Regions from separate parts of the Allobosea sp. UC22_33 genome, predicted to be linked through region 2. Evidence: predicted binding sites of a transcription regulator. Region 2 holds the regulator's gene; each other region holds the start of a gene.

Region 1 (6,675 bases), 1.5 Mb from region 2:
CCGAGAACGGGCTCGCCGGGATCAGGGGCGAGGTCCAGAGCACGCGGGTCGAGCCGGACGGGATCATGCCCTTCTGGGCCAGCCGCTGCGCGACGCCATGCTCCGCATTGACCTGATAGGTCGCGACGACGTCGAATTGGCCGCGCACCAGCGCCAGCACCGAATTGTCGTGGCCGCCGGAGAAGACCGTGCCGCTGAAATGGGCCTTGGGGTCGATGCCCTGCTTGCGCAGGAAATAGGCGGGGAAGGCGTAGCCGGAGGTCGAGTTCGGATCGGCGAAGGCCATCACCTTACCCTTGAGATCGGCGAGGCTCTGATAGGCGCTGTCGGCCCGCACCAGCAGCACGGAGTAATAGCCTTCCTGCCCTTGGTTATCGACGTCACGGATCAGCGGCTGGAGCTTGTCGCCGAGCACGCGGCGGCCGAGCGCGTAGACCGCAGGCCCGAAGCGGGCGAAGTCGACCTGGTCGGCGCGCATCGCCTCGACGAGGCCGGCATAATCCGAGACCCGGAAGAAGCGCACGGGCACGCCGAGGCGCTGCGTCAGGTAATCCACCATCGGCTGGGTCCGGGCGATCGCGCCGGCCTCGTTCTCGGCGGAGGAGACGCCGAAGCGCACCTCCTTGATGCCCTGCCGCCAGTCCGCGCCTTGAGCGAAAGCAGGAGCGACGCTGCTGGCGGCGAGGCCGGCAAGAAAGGAACGGCGTGTCGGCATGATCATCTCTGTCGCGGTGAGTTTTGATGGCGCCTCGATGCGCGCCCGCGACGACGGCCGGATGGCGGCCGGATGACAGTGCCGTGAAACGAAAAAGGCCCGGCTTGCGCCGGGCCTTCCGTAATTGCCTGAGAGGCTGGATCAGAAGTCCATGCCGCCCCCGAAACCGGGGTTGCCCGGTTTCGGAATTCAGACGCTTTGGGCGTCTGGACTTCCTCAGAAGTCCATGCCGCCCATGCCGCCGCCGCCCATCGGGGGCATCGGCGAGTCCTTCTTCGGCAGCTCGGCAACCATCGCCTCGGTGGTGATCAGCAGGCCAGCGATCGAAGCCGCGTCCTGGATCGCCGTGCGCACGACCTTGGTCGGGTCGATGATGCCGGCCTTGACCAGATCGCCGTACTCGCCGGTCTGGGCGTTGTAGCCGTAGGTGTAGTCCTTCGACTCGAGCAGCTTGCCGATCACGACCGCGCCGTCATCGCCGGCGTTGTCGACGATCTGGCGGGCCGGAGCCATGATCGCCTTGCGGACGATCTCGACGCCGGTCTTCTGGTCGTCGTTCTGGGTCTTGATGCCCTTGACCGAGGACAGGGCGCGCAGGAGCGCAACGCCACCGCCGGGAAGGATGCCTTCTTCGACCGCAGCGCGGGTCGCGTTCAGGGCGTCGTCGACGCGGTCCTTCTTCTCCTTGACCTCGACCTCGGTCGCGCCGCCGACGCGGATGACCGCGACGCCGCCGGCGAGCTTTGCCAGACGCTCCTGGAGCTTCTCACGGTCGTAGTCCGAGGAGGTCTCCTCGATCTGGGCCTTGATCTGGCCGACGCGAGCCTCGATGTCCTTCTTCTTGCCGGCGCCGTCGATGATCGTGGTGTTCTCCTTCTCGATGCGCACCTTCTTGGCGCGGCCGAGCATCTGGAGGGTCACGGTCTCGAGCTTGATGCCGAGGTCTTCCGAGATCATCTGGCCGGCGGTCAGGATCGAGATGTCCTCGAGCATGGCCTTGCGGCGATCGCCGAAGCCCGGAGCCTTGACGGCCGCGACCTTGAGGCCGCCACGGAGCTTGTTGACGACGAGCGTGGCCAGGGCCTCGCCCTCGACGTCCTCGGCGATGATGAGCAGCGGCTTGCCGGTCTGCACGACGGCCTCGAGGATCGGCAGCATCGCCTGGAGCGAGGACAGCTTCTTCTCGAAGATCAGGATGTAGGGGTCTTCCAGCTCGGCGACCATCTTCTCCGAGTTGGTGATGAAGTACGGCGAGAGATAGCCGCGGTCGAACTGCATGCCCTCGACGACGTCGAGCTCGGTCTCGGCGGTCTTGGCTTCCTCGACGGTGATGACACCCTCGTTGCCGACCTTCTGCATGGCGGTCGAGATCATCTTGCCGACCGACTCGTCGCCGTTGGCCGAGATGGTGCCGACCTGCGCGACTTCCGCGTTCGACGTGACCTTCTTGGAGTTCTTTTTGAGGTCGGCGACGATGGCCTCGACAGCCAGGTCGATGCCGCGCTTCAGGTCCATCGGGTTCATGCCGGCCGCAACCGACTTGGCGCCTTCACGGACGATCGCCTGGGCGAGAACGGTGGCGGTCGTGGTGCCGTCGCCGGCGTGGTCGTTCTGGCGCGAAGCGACTTCGCGGACCATCTGGGCGCCCATGTTCTCGAACTTGTCGGAAAGCTCGATCTCCTTGGCGACGGTGACGCCGTCCTTGGTGATGCGCGGGGCGCCGAACGACTTCTCGATCACGACGTTGCGGCCCTTCGGGCCCAGCGTCACCTTCACGGCATTGGCGAGGATATCCACGCCGCGCAGCATCTTGTCGCGGGCATCGGTGCCGAATTTGACGTCTTTAGCAGCCATGAGAGCTACTCCTTGAACTGGAAACGGAAGAGGCGGTCAGGCGGCTATCAGCCGACGACGCCCATGATGTCGGATTCCTTCATGATCAGGAGATCCTGACCATCGATCTTGACCTCGGTGCCGGACCACTTGCCGAACAGGACGCGGTCGCCCTTCTTGACGTCGAGGGCAACGAGCTTGCCGGCCTCGTCACGCGCGCCGGAACCGACGGCGATGACCTCGCCCTCCTGGGGCTTTTCCTTGGCGGTCTCGGGGATGATGATGCCACCCTTGGTCTTCTCTTCGCCATCCAGGCGACGGACCACGACGCGGTCATGCAACGGACGGAACTTCATGGTTCTGTCTTCCTCTCGATCTTATTCGGTTCGGGCGCCGCTGACGGGCACCCGGGGGACGCTGTTAGCAGTCACCAAGTGAGAGTGCTAACAGTTGCAGCCGGAGATAGGCGCGAGGTCGCGGAGAGTCAAGGAAGCGCCCCGCGATAAAGTGAATGCCGGCGGATGCGATGTCGCAGGTCCCTGCAGGCCTGCTGGCAGCAGCGCTTGAACACGCTAACATGGCGTAATGACGACGCCCTCGCCCGACCCGCGCCTCGACGCCATCGCCCGTTCCTGCGTCGCGCTGCATGTCCGCATGACCGCACGCGCCGTGACGCGGGCCTATGACGAGGCAATGCGCCCGAGCGGCCTCAAGATCACACAGTTCGTACTGCTCTCGGCGCTATCGACCGGGCAGTGGAAATCGGTCACGGAGCTGGCGGAACGCTTCGCACTGGAGCGGACGTCGCTGACGCGCAACCTCCAGCTTCTGGCGGCCGAGGGCATGGTCGAGCCGGTCGAGTGCCGCGGGCGGGCATCGGTCTATGCGGTGACGGAGAAAGGCAAGGCCGCGATCGAGGCCGCGATCCCCTATTGGCGTGCGGCGCAGGACAAGATCGAGGGCGGCTTTGGCGAGGACCGCTGGCGCGAGACCCGCGACGGCCTGAAGGCGCTGCGCCGGGCCGCGCGCGGCGAGCGCTGAAGCTGGGTTCGTCGGTTGACCGTCGCAGGTCCATGTCTCTATCGTGCAGATACACGATTGGAGATTGGCATGAATCGCACGGTTGGGGTGGTGTCTCGCGAGGACCTGGTCGCGGGCGATGGCTTGAGCTTCCTGCGCGGGATCATCGCCGGCACCAATCCGGCGCCGCCCTTCGCCGATGCCATGGATTTCGAGCTGGTCGAGGCCGACGAGGGCAGGGTGGTCTTCGTCGGCCAGCCCTCGGCGCGCTTCTTCAATCCGCTCGGCACGATCCATGGCGGCTGGACCGCGACGATCCTCGACTCCGCCATGGCCTGCGCCGCCCATGCGACGCTGAAGCCCGGCGAGGGCTACACCACGCTTGAGATGAAGCTGAACTATGTCCGTCCGGTCATGCCGGATAGCGGCCCGGTGCGCTGCGAGGGCAAGTTGATCCATCGCGGCAGTACGGTGATCACGACGGAGGGGAGGCTGGTCGATGCCCGCGGCAAGCTGCTCGCGCACGGCACGGAGACCTGCCTGATCCTGCCCGGCAAGCGAGCGGAAGTCTGAGCGGCGCTGTTCGGCCTGCTGCGGCTGCGCTATGGGACAAGCACCGTCGCGGGAGCTGCCCGATGCCGTTCGTCCCGTTCCACACGCCGGATGTCGCGGCGCGATACCGTTCCTTCCCGGCGCAACTGCAGCATCCTCTGCTTGAGCTACGCCAGCGCATCTTCGACGTCGCGGCTGCAACGCCCGCCATCGGCGCTCTCGCCGAAACCCTGAAATGGAACGAGCCGGCCTATCATCCCGCCCGAGCGCGCATCGGTACGACGATCCGGCTCGGCCCGGTCCGCAGCGCGCCTGACGCCTACGCGCTCTACGTCCATTGTCAGACCAGCCTGGCAGGCACGTTCCGGCAGCTCTACCCCGCCATCCTGCGCGTGGATGGCGAGCGGGCTCTGGTGTTCCGCCTTGGCGAGGCTGTGCCGACGGAAGCGCTCGACCATTGCATCGCGCTCGCCCTGACCTACCACCTCAAGGGCGCCATCAACGCCGGCTGACGGCGATGGCGCCCGCGACGATCAGCAAGGCGCCGAGATAGGTCGTGTAGAGCGGCACTTCGCCGAAGACGAAGAAGCCGAGCAGGCTCGCCCAGATCAGCGCCGTGTATTCGATCGGGGCCAGGCGCGAGGCGGCCGCCCGGGCATAGGCCGAGGTCAGCGTGAGGTGGCCTGCAACGCCGAGCGCTCCCGCAAACAGATAGGCCGCGAGATCCGCCAGCGTCATCGGCACGAAGGCAAGCGCCGCCGGAACGGCGAGGCAGAGCGCGGGCCCGACATTCTGGAAGGCGACGATGACGGTCGGGTGTTCCCTGAGCGCGATGCGCCGGAGCAGGATCAGGTTGAAGGCATAACTCACCGCCGAGAACAGTGCGGCGGCCACGCCGAGGCTGGCGCCGCTGACATGGCCCTGCAACCGCGGCCAGACCATGACCAGCATGCCGGCGATCCCAAAGCCGAGCGCCTGCAGGATGCGCCTGTCGATCTTCTCCTTGAGCAGGAGCCCGCCGAGCAGCGCGACGAAGACCGGCGCGAGGAACGAGAGCGTCAGCGCCTCCGCCAGCGGCAGCACGGAGACCGAGTAGAAGAAGCTGCTGGCGGTGAGCACCACCAGAGGAATCCGTGCGAGATTGCCGATCAGGCTGGCCTGCGTTGGCCGGGGCGGCCGCGCGATGGCGAGCACGATCAGCGCGCAGATGCCGCCCATCACGAAGCGCATGAACAGCGCCACGATGAAGGGATGCTGCTGCATCTGGCCCTTGATCACCCCGTCCATGGCGGTGAGCAGGGCGATGCCGAGGGCGGCCCGGAAGGCGATCGAGAGGGTCACGGGGCGCCGCGAAGCGGCTTGCGGAAATGATATTCCCAGCTTTCCGAGGCATCGCCGAGATAGCGCTCGCCCGGCCAGCGCGCGAAGCCGAGCTTCTCGTAGAAGCGATGGCCGCGGGTGAAGCGCGTATCCGACCACAGCGTCATCTCGGTGAAGCCGCCCTGTTCGGCAAAATCGAGTGCCCTGGCGAAGAGGGTCTGCGCCAGCCCGGCGCCGCGGAAGGCGGGGTCGACATAGACCTTGGCTAATTCGACGGCATTCTGCTCGGATACGGGCCTGACGCCGAGCGAGCCGGCGATGCGCTCTTCCGGTCCGTCCACGATCCAGAGCATGCCGCCCTTGGCGGCGAAATAGGATGCCGGCCGGCGCAATTCGGGCAGCTCGTCCTCGACGAAGACGCAGCCCGGATACTCGGCGAAACTCGCCGCGATGAGGGCGGAAAGCGGGCCGGAATCGTCGTCTCGGGCAGGCCGGATGGGCGTCGTCATGATGTTGGCCTTACGGTCAAATCCTGTCGCCGTGAAGATGCGGGAATGGCATCGCCCAATGCCGTGGCGGCAGGGCGGAGCGGGCGGTGCTTTGCAACGCCTCTTGGAAAACCGGTTTCGTCCGGCTACCCCCGGTTTCGAGGGCGCGGGGATCGCTGAGTCGAGCGCTTCGGCGTGGCAGCCGCAGGATCGGAAGGGAGTGACGAAGGCACGATGACCGTTCTTCTGCCCTTCATCGTCAATGCCGGGCTGAATTTCGTCCTCGGGCTGCTCGTCGCCCTGTTCCTCGGCCCGGAAGCCTTCGGGCTCTACGCCATCGGCGCCGCGACCGTCGTGCTCGTCAACACGGCGCTGCTCGACTGGCTGAAGATCTCCGTGGTCCGCTTCTATTCGCTCCAGAGCCGGGAGAGCGATCCCGGCATCCGGGCGACGCTCGATCTGCTTTTTGCCGGCGTGGGCTTGTCGCTCTGCGGGCTTCTCGCGGCAGCGATGCTGGCGGGCGTCGATACCGGCCTGCCGGCGGCGCTATTGATGGCCGCGGTCGCGGGTGGCATCGCCGCCGGCTGGTTCGACTATCACGCAGCCATCGCCCGCGCCCGCTTCCTCGACGCAGCCTATGCCCGGCTGGTCCTCGTCCGCAGCGTTGCCGCCCTGCTGCTGATGGTCGGCGGCGCCTGGTGGACCCGTGACCCGACTGTGGTCCTGCTCGGCGGCGTGCTCAGCGCG
Region 2 (6,675 bases):
CGATATAGCGTTGCTGGTCCGGCGGCTGCAGCCGGACATGGGAGTTGAAGTCGCAATAGGGGCATTTGGCCAGGCAGAATGGCCAATGCACATAGACGGCGAAGCCCGCATCCGCGGTCGGATGCAGGAGTGATGGCCGCGCCGCGAGGGCGGCCGGGGCGCTCAAGAGGGCTTCCTCAGGCAGGCGGCGGCGAGCACATGGAAGGCGCGCGCGCGATGCGACAGGCCGGGCGAGCCATCGGCCGGAATGCCGTGCTTCTCCAGCGCCGTCATCTCGCCGAAGGTCTTGTCATGGCCGTCAGGCAGGAAGATCGGGTCGTAGCCGAAGCCGCCCAGGCCGCGCGCCTGCTCGGTCACGGTGCCGAAGACGCGGCCCTCGAACAATTCCTGATGCCCATCTGGCCAGGCGATCACCAGCGCCGAGACGAAATGCGCCTTGCGCTTCTGGGGCGTGATGGCACCGCGCTTGGCAAGTTCCATCTGCACGCGTCCGATCGCGGGGGCGAAATCCTTGCCCGGCCCGGCCCAGTTGGCCGAGAACAGGCCGGGCGCGCCGTCGAGCGCATCGATGCAGATGCCGGAATCGTCGGAAAGCGCCGGCAAACCGCTGGCCGAGGCCGCGGCGACCGCCTTGATCGCCGCATTCTCCGAGAACATGGTGCCATCCTCGACCGGCTCGGGCAGGCCGAGCTCTCCGGCCGAGACCAGCTCGATGCCATAGGGCGCCAGCAAGTCACGCATCTCGCGCAACTTGCCCTGGTTATGGGTGGCGATCACGACCTTGCCGGTGAGGAGGCGGTGTTGGCTCATCTTCATACTGCATGTCCTCCGTCATCATTCGGAGGCTGATAGCCTCGGTCGGGCGCTTCGAAGGATTGTCTGCGCGCCTTATGGCTGGAAGTCGAGCGAAGGCTGATGACGATCACCATGGCTATCACGATGATTGCAATCGCAACCGCGACACCGATTTCCAGCGAGGACATATCGGGTCCTTTAAGCCACCGCCGCCTTCTGCAGCGTGACGAGCTTGGAGACGCCGCCCTTGGCGAGCTTGAGCAGCGCGAGCAGCTCCTCCTCGGAGAAGGGCGCGCCCTCGGCCGTGCCCTGCACCTCGACGATGCCGCCCGAGCCGGTGATGACGAAATTCGCGTCGGTCTGCGCGCCTGAATCCTCGACATAGTCGAGATCGATCACCGGGTTGCCGGCGACGATGCCGCAGGAGATCGCGGCGACATGGTCCTTCAGCGGGTTCGTGCCCTTGAGCAGGCCGCGCCCTTCCATCCATTTCAGCGCGTCGTGCAGCGCGACCCAGGCGCCGGTGATCGAGGCCGTGCGCGTGCCGCCATCGGCCTGGAGCACGTCACAATCGACGACGATCTGGCGCTCGCCGATCGCGGTGAGATCGACCACGGCGCGCAAGCTGCGGCCGATCAGGCGCTGGATCTCCTGCGTGCGGCCGGAAGGCTTGCCCGAGGTGACCTCGCGGCGCGTGCGCTCATGCGTGGCGCGCGGCAGCATCGAATATTCGGCGGTGACCCAGCCTTTGCCGGTACCACGCAGCCACGGCGGCCCCTTTTCCTCGACGGTCGCGGCGCAGAGCACCTTGGTCTCGCCGAACGTGACCATGCAGGAACCCTCGGCATAGCGCACCACGCCGCGTTCGAGCGTGACCTTGCGCATCTCGTCGGCGGCGCGTTTGGAGGGTCGCATGAAATATTCCTGTCTTGCGGGGAAGTGGCGGCTTGTAGGCGCTCGCGCCGCTGACGGCAAGGCACGGGCGGGGCTTGCCCCTTGATCCGCGCCTCCTGCATGACGACAATAGGATAGAGAACGACGGTTCGCCTGAAAGGGTTCATGAGCGCCCATACGCCCCGCCCCGAGACGATGAGCGGCCTGGTCGAGACCGACCAGCGCTCGCGCGAGATTTTTCGCCAGATCGTCGACGGCTATCTGACGACGGGGGAGCCCGTCGGCTCGCGCAACATCGCCCGCCTGCTGCCGATGGCGCTCTCGCCGGCGACGGTGCGCAACGTCATGACCGATCTGGAACTGGCGGGCCTGATCTACGCACCGCACACGTCTGCCGGGCGCCTGCCCACCGAGAGAGGCCTGCGCTTCTTCGTCGACGCGATGATGGAGGTCGGCAATCTCACGTCCGACGAGCGCGCGCGCATCGAGGCCCAGATCAGGGTTGCCGCCAGCAACCGCAATCTCGATCAGACCCTGACGGAAGCCTCGGCCCTGCTTTCCGGCCTGTCGCGCGGCGCCGGCGTCGTCGTCACCACCAAGGCCGATGTCCGGCTGAAGCATATCGAATTCGTCCGGCTCGATCCGGCCCGCGCGCTGGTTGTGCTTGTCTCTGAGGACGGCACGGTCGAGAATCGCCTGCTGGCGCTTCCGCCCGGCCTGCCGGCCTCGGCCCTGAGCGAGGCCGCGAATTTCCTGAACGCCCGCATCCTCGGCAAGACGCTGGCCGAACTGCGCAGCGAGATCGGCGGGCAGCGCGCCCTGATGGAGCGCGAGCTCGACGTGCTGACGGCCCGGCTTGTCGAAAGCGGCATTGCGACCCAGGCCGGCCCCGGCAGCGACCGCCATCTCATCGTGCGCGGCCAGGCCAACCTGCTCGACGACCTCCGGGCGCAGGAGGACCTCGAGCGTATCCGCATGCTCTTCGGCGATCTGGAGACGCAGACCGACGTCATCGACCTGCTGACCCGCGCCGAGGATGGCGACGGCGTGCGCATCTTCATCGGTTCGGAGAACAAGCTGTTCTCGATGTCGGGCTCCTCGATGGTCGCCGCGCCCTTCCGCGACGCCGAGCAGCGCATCGTCGGCGTGGTCGGCATCATCGGCCCGACGCGCCTGAACTATGCCCGCATCGTCCCGATGGTCGACTACACCGCCAAGGTCGTCGGCCGCCTGCTGGACGGCAGCCGCTGAGAGCCAGCCCAAGGCCCTGAGTTGGCTTTGCGGGCGGAAGCGGTTATCGAGCGGGCAAAGCATCCCTTTCCGCAATTCAGGTGCGAGCCATGTCCGAGCAGCTTCCCGACCGCCTTTCCGTCAATCCGGAGAGCCCTTTCTACAATGAGGAGGTGCTGGCGCGCGACATCGGCATCCGTTTCAAGGGCGTCGAGAAGACCAATGTCGAGGAGTATTGCGTCTCCGAGGGTTGGGTGAAGGTCTCCGCCGGCAACGCCAAGGACCGCTTCGGCCGTCCGATGACGATCACGCTCAAAGGCCCGGTCGAGCCTTACATCCGTGGCAAGGTCGAAGGCTGAGCCTTCCATTGTCATTCCGGGGCTTCGCGTAAGCGAAGGACCCGGAATCCACGACCGGGTGAGCGGCTGGTCGTCGGATATCAAATGCCCGACCCCGTCGTGGTTTCCGGGTTCACGCCTGCGGCGTGCCCCGGAATGACAAGGGTGGCTCAAGCCAGGCTCTTGTAGAAAAACGTCGAACCGCAATCGGCGCCATCCGGCATCAGCGCGTAGCGCGGGATGGTGCCGGCTTCTGTCCAGCCGAGCCGGTTGTAGAGCCGCCGCGCCGCGCTGTACTCGTCGGTGTCGAGCACCAGCAGGTCGCGCCCCTTCTCCCGCGCGATCGCCTCGGCCCGCTGCATCAGCGCCTCGCCGATGCCCTGCCGGCGGGCCCGCGAATGCACCAGAACCTTGGCGATCTCGGCCCGGTGCGGCTGGTTCGGCTTGCCGATCAGGTGAAGCTGGGCCGTTCCCACGATGCCATCCTCGTTCCGAGCGGCGAGCAGGATGACCTGCCCGCCCGCGACGCCGGCCGCGACATCGCGCCAGAAGCGCTCGTAATCGGCGGCCGTGTTCCAGTTCATGAAGCCGACCGAGGCGCCGTTGGCGACGCTGTCGCACAGGATTTCGGCCAGAGCCGGAATCGCGGCTTCGGCAGCCTTGGCGTCGAGCGTCTCGATGGCGACGGTGAAAGCGCGTGCGTTCATGCGATATGTCCCGGAAAGGCGCCGCTTTTCGCGGCGAGGATGACGGCGTAGCGGACGGGCGCATCGCCCGGATTGCGGTAGACGATCGGGCCGCGCAGATGCATCTGCAGGCAGTCGCCCTCTGCCAGTTCATGGCGGATGCCTTCGACGGTCAGGTCGAGCCGGCCTCGCAGCACCCAGATCTGCTGGTCGAGCGCCGCGGCGCCGGTCGCATTGTCGAGCCGGACTTCCGCGCCGGCCGGCAGCTCCACCTCGACGATCTCGAAGCCGGAGCCCATCCCGCGCGGCGAGACATTGCGGCGCAGATAGCCGCTCGCCGGATCGCGCCAGACCGGCTGGGCGTCGCGGCGCGCCAGCGGCCCGCTTCCTGCATTCTCTTCCAGCAAGGCGGAGAGCGAGAGGCCGAGCCCGGAGCCGAGCCGGACCAGCAGCGCAGCCGTCGGGCTCGATTCGCCGCGCTCCACGCGGGAGATCATCGCGCGGCTGACGCCGCTGCGCTCGGCAAGGGCATCGAGCGTCAGGCCATGGCGCTGGCGGGCCGCCTTGAGGCGCAGCCCGAGCATCCGGTCGATCTCGGTATCGTGGTCGAACTCCATACTCAGAGAATAATTCTTAGATATTGGAATCGCAAGTTTGATTGTGAGATCCGGTAGAACCTCGCCGGTCATCCCGGACAAGCCGCGAAGCGGCGCCGATCCGGGATCCATGCCTGAGCGCTTCCGAGAAGGGTTCCGGCATGGATCCCGGGTCTTCGCTGCGCTTCGCCCGGGATGACATTGGAGTTTAATGGTCGTCGGTCGCGCTTCGAAACGCGCAATCGCTTGGCGCCGCGCGGCATCACTGCTATGGCGCGCGCATGAGCACCCGTTCCATCGACAATATCCGCAACTTCTCGATCGTCGCGCATATCGACCACGGCAAGTCGACGCTGGCCGACCGTCTGATCCAGCAGACCGGCACCGTCGCCGCCCGCGACATGAGCGACCAGATCCTCGACTCGATGGATATCGAGAAGGAGCGCGGCATCACCATCAAGGCGCAGACGGTGCGGCTGGACTACCGGGCCAAGGACGGCAAGGACTATGTCCTGAACCTGATGGACACCCCCGGCCATGTCGACTTCGCCTATGAGGTCTCGCGCTCGCTCGCGGCCTGCGAGGGCTCGCTGCTGGTGGTCGATGCCTCCCAGGGCGTCGAGGCGCAGACGCTCGCCAACGTCTATCAGGCGCTTGACGCCAACCACGAGATCGTCACCGTCCTCAACAAGATCGACCTGCCCGCCGCCGAGCCGGAGCGCATCAAGCAGCAGATCGAGGACGTGATCGGCCTCGATGCCTCCGAGGCCGTGCCGATCTCGGCCAAAACCGGCCTCAATATCGAGGGCGTGCTGGAAGCGATCGTCGCGAAGCTGCCCGCACCCAAGGGCGATCCGGATGCGTCGCTCAAGTGCCTCCTGGTCGACAGCTGGTACGATGCCTATCTCGGCGTCGTCGTGCTGGTGCGCGTCATCGACGGCGTGCTCAAGAAGGGCATGACCATCCGGATGATGCGGGCCAACGCCTCCTATGGCGTCGACCGCGTCGGCGTGTTCAAGCCCAAGATGACCGAGGTCAAGCAGCTCGGCCCCGGCGAGGTCGGCTTCTTCACCGCCTCGATCAAGGAAGTCGCGGATACCGCCGTCGGCGACACCATCACCGACGAGAAGAAGCCGATCGCGGAACCGCTGCCGGGCTTCAAGCCGGTGCAGCCGGTGGTGTTCTGCGGCATCTTCCCGGTCGATGCCGCCGATTTCGAGGTGCTGCGTGCCGCCATGAGCCGGCTGCGGCTGAACGACGCCTCGTTCTCCTATGAAATGGAGACCTCGGCCGCGCTCGGCTTCGGCTTCCGCTGCGGCTTCCTCGGGCTGCTGCATCTGGAGATCATCCAGGAGCGGCTGGAGCGCGAGTTCAACCTCAACCTGATCTCGACCGCGCCTTCGGTGGTCTACCACCTCAAGCTGCGCGACGGCTCGACGCTGGAACTGCACAACCCGGCCGACATGCCGGACGTGATGAAGATCGAATTCATCGAGGAGCCCTGGATCAAGGCGACGATCTTCACGCCCGACGAATATCTCGGCTCCGTCCTGAAGCTCTGCCAGGATCGCCGCGGCATCCAGACCGATCTGTCCTATGTCGGCTCGCGCGCCAAAGTCGTCTACGACCTGCCGCTCAACGAAGTGGTGTTCGACTTCTATGATCGGCTGAAGTCGATCTCGAAGGGCTATGCCTCCTTCGACTACGCGATCACGGACTATCGCGAGGGCGATCTCGTGCGCATGTCGATCCTGGTCAATGCCGAGCCGGTCGACGCGTTGTCGATGCTGGTCCATCGCTCGCGTGCCGATGCCCGCGGCCGCGCCATGTGCGAGAAGCTCAAGGAGCTGATACCGCCGCACATGTTCCAGATCCCGGTCCAGGCCGCGATCGGCGGCAAGATCATCGCCCGCGAGACCATCCGCGCCCTGCGCAAGGACGTCACCGCCAAATGCTATGGCGGCGACGCCACGCGTAAGCGCAAGCTTCTGGAGAAGCAGAAGGAAGGCAAGAAGAAGATGCGGCAGTTCGGCAAGGTCGAAATCCCGCAGGAAGCCTTCATCGCCGCCCTCAAGATGGACGATTGAGCGGGCGCAACCTGCACATCGTCCTTTCAGGAAAAGCTGGTCATCCCGG
Region 3 (6,675 bases), 2.5 Mb from region 2:
AGCGGCCTCAAGAAGCAGCGAGTGATTTTCTGTGGAGGGCGGCGATCCGTAATTCGATACTGAAGCGCGCTGGTGATCTCGCGATTGCCCTTATCGCGACGGTCGGCTTTCGCAGCACCGTCACGGACCACTAAGATTCCGCGTGTTTGGGGACCGACCGTAGCGGAGCTTTCAGAGTCTAAGACCCGGGTGTGCTGGGGAAGCACGCATAGCTGTGCGACTTCCTTGGCGATCTCGACAAGGCTGGAGCTGTGCGTGGCCAATATCACCACCGGAGCGTCACGGCGGAGCTGACCTGCTAATCCAGGCTCCGCGTCGATCGCTCGCGCCATCAGGATTGCAACGGCCGCCAGGTCTGGCCGGAGACGTGCGAGGGCAGTATCGCGAGCGTGATCCTCAAGGTCGTCGATCAGACGCTCCAAAGCGGCATTCGAGTAAGCCCCTGGAAGCATTGGCCTGGTCTTCGCCCCGGCCTCCCGAGCGAGGATATCGAGGTAGGCGCGAGCCAGCAGATCCGAGGGTCGAGCGATGGGTGATCCTGCAGTTGAACGAGGCTTTCGATGCGGCATGAGTGCTCCTGAGAAAAAAGTCGGCATCACGCCGACTGCTGCTCGCGGCCGGCGCTGTGGTGTCCTCGGGAGAGGATGATGCGGAGGCGACTTGGCATCCGGGGCGCGGACTGGCGCTCGTTCGGACCAAGGCGAAGGCGAGATGGCTTACCGAGCTCGCGTAGATCGCGAGCGGCATTTTGAACGAAACCGAGGAAGCCGCGGTCAGATCTGGTTTGCGAGCTGCAACAGAACCTCTGGGCTGTAGCCGAGGTCGTCGAAGTCATCATCGATGAGATCAGCAGCCTGGAGCTTCACCTGAAGCCTTCTCCTGTTCGCCTCCCGCAGGGCAGCGAGGTCGCGACCATGGCGGCGGCCGCTCGCTTTGCTGGCGTTTCGGAGCGAGAGGATCGAAGATCGTTGGTTCGTGCGGCCAATACGGCGCTGAGGGAGCATGCACGCCTCCATTGAAAGGATAGACGCAGGCTTTTGAGGGATGGCTGGAAATTCGTTAGGGGTGCAGTTTGACGAGGCTGGCGAGACGCCTCGTCATTCGGCCCAGCAACATCGGGCCCCCGCTATGAATGCGCTCCTGCAGAGGAGGCGGAAGGCCAGCGAGAATGTAGACATTATAGAGGCGCACAATGTGCGCTTTCAATCCCTAAAATTTTAATGACGATGTCCATCATTCATTATGGTTAACGGCGCGAGCTTCGCCGTTGAACAACCACCCAGGCTTCGAAGGCTTTAAGCACGGCGCCCTTATCCCAGCCTGCGGCAACGGCAGAAGTTAAGAGTGTGTCGAGGGCAGGAGCCACAGGCACGGCGCCTGCCGGGGTCGGATCGGCGTCTGAGCGGCCCGGCCCGGCGATGCGGGTCAGCAGAGCCAATTTCAGTAGCTCGGCAATGTAGGGAGGTGGTCCCTTCTTCGACCAGTTCTGCACCGACCGCCTCGAAACGCCGAACATGTCGCCGAAGGCAACTTCGGTCAGACCGAGTTTTCGCCTAGCCTCTCGAAGTGCTTCCGCGTCCATTGCGTGCGATCAAACTTGCGGTGCCGAATCCATTGAAGCGCCGACGCGCTTAGGCATCTTTGCGAGTCGCATGCTGGATGTGAAGGATCTGAGTTCAAATTCTTGATCCAATCCTTTACCGCTTAGCAGCGGGCTGGTCCCAATATCGGTTGCCGTGCGATTTATCGTTCGCGACCGGGTCGATCTCAGTGATGTCGCAATCAGCCAGCGTTTGGATAGAGGCGTCTCGAGGCGCCACGTCGCGCGACTTGCCAAGTTGTGATCCCGCCGGGTCCTACCTGCATGGCGGTAACCCAAAAGGATCGTCGATCGGTCAGACGCTGTTCCACATCGCTCAGTAGGGACGGCTTCATGCTGGCGACGTCGAACCCGGAGCCTTGGATCGACAGCGCCATTTCGCATAGTTTGGGATGCTTCTAGATCGAGCTATCCCGCAGTCTCGACGAGGCTTGGGATGTAGCGTTCCTACAGCAACGCGGCGATCATAGGCGTAAGCCGAATAGCCGCCCCAGCCGAAGAACAACCGTGGTGCCCACGATCAGAGCGATTCCAAACAACCAGCCGGAGATCGCTCCTGCAGAAACACCCGAGAGCAGCGTGCCCACTGTGCAGCCAAGTCCGATGATGGTGCCCCAGCCGAGCAGGATACCGCCACTAAGGCCGCGCAACACTTGACCGGCGGTCGGCCAGCTTGGCTTGAATTCACCAGCCGCCAGTGCCGCGATCAATGCGGCTGCGACGAGGCCGGTGATAAACAAGCCGTTCGAAGTCAGCAGGGCGTCGCGGATGATGGTGGCGCAACCGCGGAAGCTGTCGAGGCCTTCGAGGCGCGAGGGTAGAAGCTCGAAGGCGGCGGCAAGCTGGCGCGAGCGCGAGCCGATCTCGGCGGTCACCCCGAGAGGAGACAGGCGCAGATAGGCAGCAACCCCGATTAGTCCGACTAACAGCCCACCCAGCCACGCCGGCCAGCGCTGCCGGAAGATGCTTGCGAAGGGATCGAGCGCCGGTGCCGGCTGCAGGGGAAGAATTCCCTTCCGCAGGAGGAAAACCGCCAGCGTGGCCAGAACGACGAGGGATGCGATCAGCGCACCGCCGTACCCGAGATGGCGAGGCAGCCAGAGGACTGGCGCGTCCGCGATCGTCCAGAGGTAGAGCGCGTTCCAGCTCTGGAAGCCCAGCACGAACCCGGCCACTGCGCCGATCAGGGCGAAAGGCGCGGTCGGTGAGCCCTCGCCGAGGCGATAGAGATGGGCGCTGAGACAGGAGCCGGAAAGCGCCATCCCGGCCCCGAAGGCGAGGCCGGCAAGCACGAGCGCGAGGCTCACCGGCCCGATATGGGCGGTCGGCGGCAGGCGCGTGCCCGACGGGTCCGGCAGCCAGACGCCGAAGATCAGCGTATAGCCGGCGATGCCCACCGCGAGCGCCGTGACGATGCCGAGCAGGCCGCGCGGATCGCGCCGGTCCAGCCAGTCGCGCCAGATGCAGAGGAAGCAGAAGCGCGAGCGCTGGATCACGAAGCCGAAGGCGGCGCCGAGGATCAGCGATAATTGCAGCTGCGGCGCCGGGTCGCCATGGCGGCCGATGCCGACGATCGCCAGCGCGAGGAGGGCGGCAAGGCCGAGTGCCGTCAAGACCCCCCAGGACAGGCCGGAAGCGCGTTCGGCCACGGCGGCCGGAGCCGCCATGGCTGTTTCCCGAGCGCGCTGGTAATCCAGCGCGCCGCTTTCGTCGGAGATGCTCATCGGCGCAAGGCTGGCTTACTTGCCGCCCCAGACCGTGCCGGCAGGGTTGCTGATCGGCAGGCCGACGGTATTGCCGTACTCGGTCCAGGAGCCGTCATAATTCGCGACCTGATAGCCGAGCACGCGCGACAGGATGAACCAGGTGTGGCTGGAGCGCTCGCCGATACGGCAGGTCGTGATCACCGGCTTGGAGCCGTCGATACCGACATTGGCGTAGAGCTTCTTCAGCTCCTCCGGCGATTTGAGCGTGCCATCTGCCTGGTTGACCGCCTGCGCCCAGGGCACGTTGACGGAACCGGGGATATGGCCGGCGCGCAGCGCGAGTTCCTGGAAGCCGGCCGGTGCGATGATCTTGCCAGAGAACTCGTCGGCCGAGCGGATGTCGAGGACGCGCGCGTCCGACTTCTTCTCGACGGTCGCGACGACGTCGGCCAGGCGGGCGCGCAGCTTGCGGTTGGGCTCGGCGACGGAGAAGGCGGAAGCTTTGATCGCCAGCGGGTTGGTCGAGACCGGGCGCTTCTCCAGCTCCCATTTCTTGCGGCCGCCATCGAGCAGCTTCACATTGTCACGCAGGCCGTAGATATCGAAGACCCAGGCGCCCCAGGCGGCAAACCAGTTATTGCTGTCGCCGTAGAGGACGATGGTGACGTCCTTGTCGAGGCCGAGCTTGCGGGCGAGTGCCTGGAACTTCTCCGGCTTGGCGATGTCCCGCTCGACCGTATCGGCGAGATCGGTGTGCCAGACGACGTTCTGCGCACCGGGGATATGGCCACGCTCATAAAGGCCGGGCTCGACGCTGACCTCGACGATCCGCACTTTGGGATCGCTCAGGTTCTTCTCCAGCCAGTCGGTTGTGACGAGCGGACCGGAGTTGGCGAGCGCGGCACCACCGACCAGCAGCGTCGCTGCCAGTGAGAGGGCGCTCTTGCGCAGTAGGGACAATGCGAACATGGCGCGATCTCCTTGATTGAAAGCTTTGCCATGATTTCGCCACAGGTGGCCGGGGGAAGCCGAATGAGATTTTTTTCTTCAGCCCCGCTGGGGAAGGAAAAGTCGTACGACCTTGGTTTAAGAAAACAACGCGCTCTGCGATCCCTGCGCACGTTGAGGGGCTTGGCCGGAGGCGGCCTCTTATGATGATGGAAGGCGATGGTGCGGCTACGCCTTGAAAGCCGTCGCCGAACACATGGAGCCGTCGGCTCGGGCGCTATTCTGGCGAGGCGGCTAACGCACTGCATCGCCCACTAGGTTGATACAAGATGTCGTTGGGCGGATTTTGTTGCTCTCGTCGCCGGCTTGGCGGCCTCGTCGGAATGAAATTCTCTGCCCAGCCGTGCGGCTTGTCAGACTTTTCGACCTCCAGCCGGATGCGCAAATAATCTACTAAATAATATACTAATATTGACGCCCGGCGATCTGACTCCAAAGCTGGGCCATTGGCACTCCCGGATGAGGAGTGCCAAGCCACTTCAGGTCCCAGGAGATTTCAATGGCATTTCGCCCGCTTCACGACCGCGTCGTGATCCGCCGTCTGGACGGCGAGGAAACGACGAAGGGCGGTATCATCATTCCCGATACCGCCAAGGAAAAACCTCAGGAGGGCGAGGTCGTCGCCGTGGGCGCCGGCGCCCGCGATGAAAGCGGCAAGCTCATCCCGCTCGACGTCAAGAAGGGCGACCGCGTCCTGTTCGGCAAGTGGTCCGGTACCGAGGTCAAGATCGATGGCCAGGACCTCCTGATCGCCAAGGAATCCGACATTCTCGGCGTCATCGGCTGACGCTGCGCAACTCGTTTCGAAGGAGAGTGGCATGGCTGCCAAAGATGTGAAATTTTCCGCGGATGCGCGTGATCGCCTGCTGCGCGGCGTCGATATCCTCGCCTATGCGGTGAAGGTCACGCTCGGTCCGAAGGGCCGCAACGTCGTGATCGAGAAGTCGTTCGGTGCCCCCCGCATCACCAAGGACGGCGTCAGTGTCGCCAAGGAAATTGAGCTGGCTGACAGATTCGAGAATCTGGGCGCCCAGCTCCTGCGAGAAGTTGCCTCCAAGACGAACGATCTTGCCGGCGACGGTACCACGACGGCCACCGTGCTCGCCCAGTCAATCGTCCGCGAGGGTTCGAAGGCGGTCGCCGCCGGCTTCAATCCGCAGGACTTGAAGCGCGGCATCGACCTTGCGGTCGCCGAGGCGGTCAAAGACCTGGAAAAGCGCGCGACCAGGGTCGCAAAAACCGACGAGATCGCGCAGGTCGGCACGATTTCGGCGAATGGTGACGCCTCCATCGGGGCGATCATCTCCGAAGCGGTGCAGCGTGTCGGCAAGGAAGGCGTGATCACGGTCGAGGAGGCCAAGAGCCTGGAGACCGAGCTCGACGTCGTCGAGGGCCTGCAGTTCGACCGTGGCTATCTCTCGCCTTATTTCGTGACGAACGCCGAGAAGCTCCTCGTCGAGTTCGAGGACCCCTACATCCTCATCCATGAAAAGAAGCTCTCCTCGCTGCAGTCGCTGCTGCCGATCCTTGAGGCCGTCGTGCAGACCGGCAAGCCGCTGCTCATCATCGCCGAGGACATCGAGGGCGAGGCGCTGGCCACGCTCGTGGTCAACAAGCTCCGTGGCGGCCTCAAGGTCGCGGCGGTGAAGGCGCCCGGCTTCGGCGATCGTCGCAAGGCGCTGCTGGAAGACATTGCGATCCTCACGGCCGGCGAGACCATCTCGGAAGATCTCGGCATCAAGCTGGAAAGCGTGACGCTGGCCCAGCTCGGCCGCGCCAAGAAGGTTCGGATCGATAAGGAGAACACCACGGTCGTCGACGGCGCCGGGAAGAAGAAGGCGATCGAGGCGCGTGTCGCGCAGATCAAAGCGCAGATCGAGGAAACGAGCTCGGACTACGACCGCGAGAAACTGCAGGAGCGGCTGGCCAAGCTGGCCGGCGGCGTAGCTGTGATCCGCGTCGGCGGTGCGACCGAGATCGACGTGAAGGAGAAGAAGGATCGCGTCGACGATGCGCTCAACGCGACCCGAGCGGCTATCGCCGAAGGCATCGTGCCTGGTGGCGGTGTCGCACTGTTGCGCGCGAAGGCGGCCGTCGCGAAGCTGAAGAGCGACAACGACGACGTCAGCGCCGGCATCCAGATCGTGCTGAAGGCGCTGGAGGCGCCGCTCCGCCAGATCGTGGAGAATGCCGGTGTCGAGGGCGCCGTCGTCGTCGGCAAGCTGCTGGAAGCGAAATCCGCGACCTTCGGCTACAACGCGCAGACCGAGCAATATGTCGACCTGATCCAGGCCGGGATCGTCGATCCGGTCAAGGTCGTGCGGACGGCCCTGCAGGATGCCGCGTCGGTCGCAGGCCTGC

The links. The regulator HrcA, encoded in region 2, represses chaperone genes, less so after heat shock. The targets are predictions, from matches to a motif close to GTTAGCACTCNCNNNNNGNGAGTGCTAAC.
Region 1: groES (co-chaperone GroES) is a predicted target of HrcA. The motif match lies at 2,968-2,996, and genes of this name have one in related genera.
Region 3: groES (co-chaperone GroES) is a predicted target of HrcA. The motif match lies at 4,760-4,788, and genes of this name have one in related genera.

What each region holds. Positions count from the first base shown of each region.
Region 1 is NZ_CP170556.1:1,114,819-1,121,493, forward strand. Features, by position in the region: gene phnD (phosphate/phosphite/phosphonate ABC transporter substrate-binding protein) at 1-715, opposite strand, end outside; gene groL (chaperonin GroEL) at 932-2,569, opposite strand; gene groES (co-chaperone GroES) at 2,617-2,904, opposite strand; gene ACFJGT_RS05250 (MarR family winged helix-turn-helix transcriptional regulator) at 3,134-3,589, shown strand; gene ACFJGT_RS05255 (PaaI family thioesterase) at 3,659-4,141, shown strand; gene ACFJGT_RS05260 (DUF1801 domain-containing protein) at 4,204-4,632, shown strand; gene ACFJGT_RS05265 (DMT family transporter) at 4,619-5,461, opposite strand; gene ACFJGT_RS05270 (GNAT family N-acetyltransferase) at 5,458-5,949, opposite strand; gene ACFJGT_RS05275 (lipopolysaccharide biosynthesis protein) at 6,163-6,675, shown strand, end outside.
Region 2 is NZ_CP170556.1:5,056,821-5,063,495, forward strand. Features, by position in the region: gene hemW (radical SAM family heme chaperone HemW) at 1-166, opposite strand, end outside; gene rdgB (RdgB/HAM1 family non-canonical purine NTP pyrophosphatase) at 163-810, opposite strand; gene ACFJGT_RS24475 (hypothetical protein) at 813-983, opposite strand; gene rph (ribonuclease PH) at 994-1,710, opposite strand; gene hrcA (heat-inducible transcriptional repressor HrcA) at 1,855-2,940, shown strand; gene ACFJGT_RS24490 (DUF3297 family protein) at 3,030-3,278, shown strand; gene ACFJGT_RS24495 (GNAT family N-acetyltransferase) at 3,428-3,964, opposite strand; gene ACFJGT_RS24500 (helix-turn-helix domain-containing protein) at 3,961-4,560, opposite strand; gene lepA (translation elongation factor 4) at 4,821-6,626, shown strand.
Region 3 is NZ_CP170556.1:2,562,365-2,569,039, reverse strand. Features, by position in the region: gene ACFJGT_RS12120 (hypothetical protein) at 774-1,004, opposite strand; gene ACFJGT_RS12115 (YeeE/YedE family protein) at 2,065-3,267, opposite strand; gene ACFJGT_RS12110 (sulfurtransferase) at 3,340-4,275, opposite strand; gene groES (co-chaperone GroES) at 4,814-5,101, shown strand; gene groL (chaperonin GroEL) at 5,133-6,675, shown strand, end outside.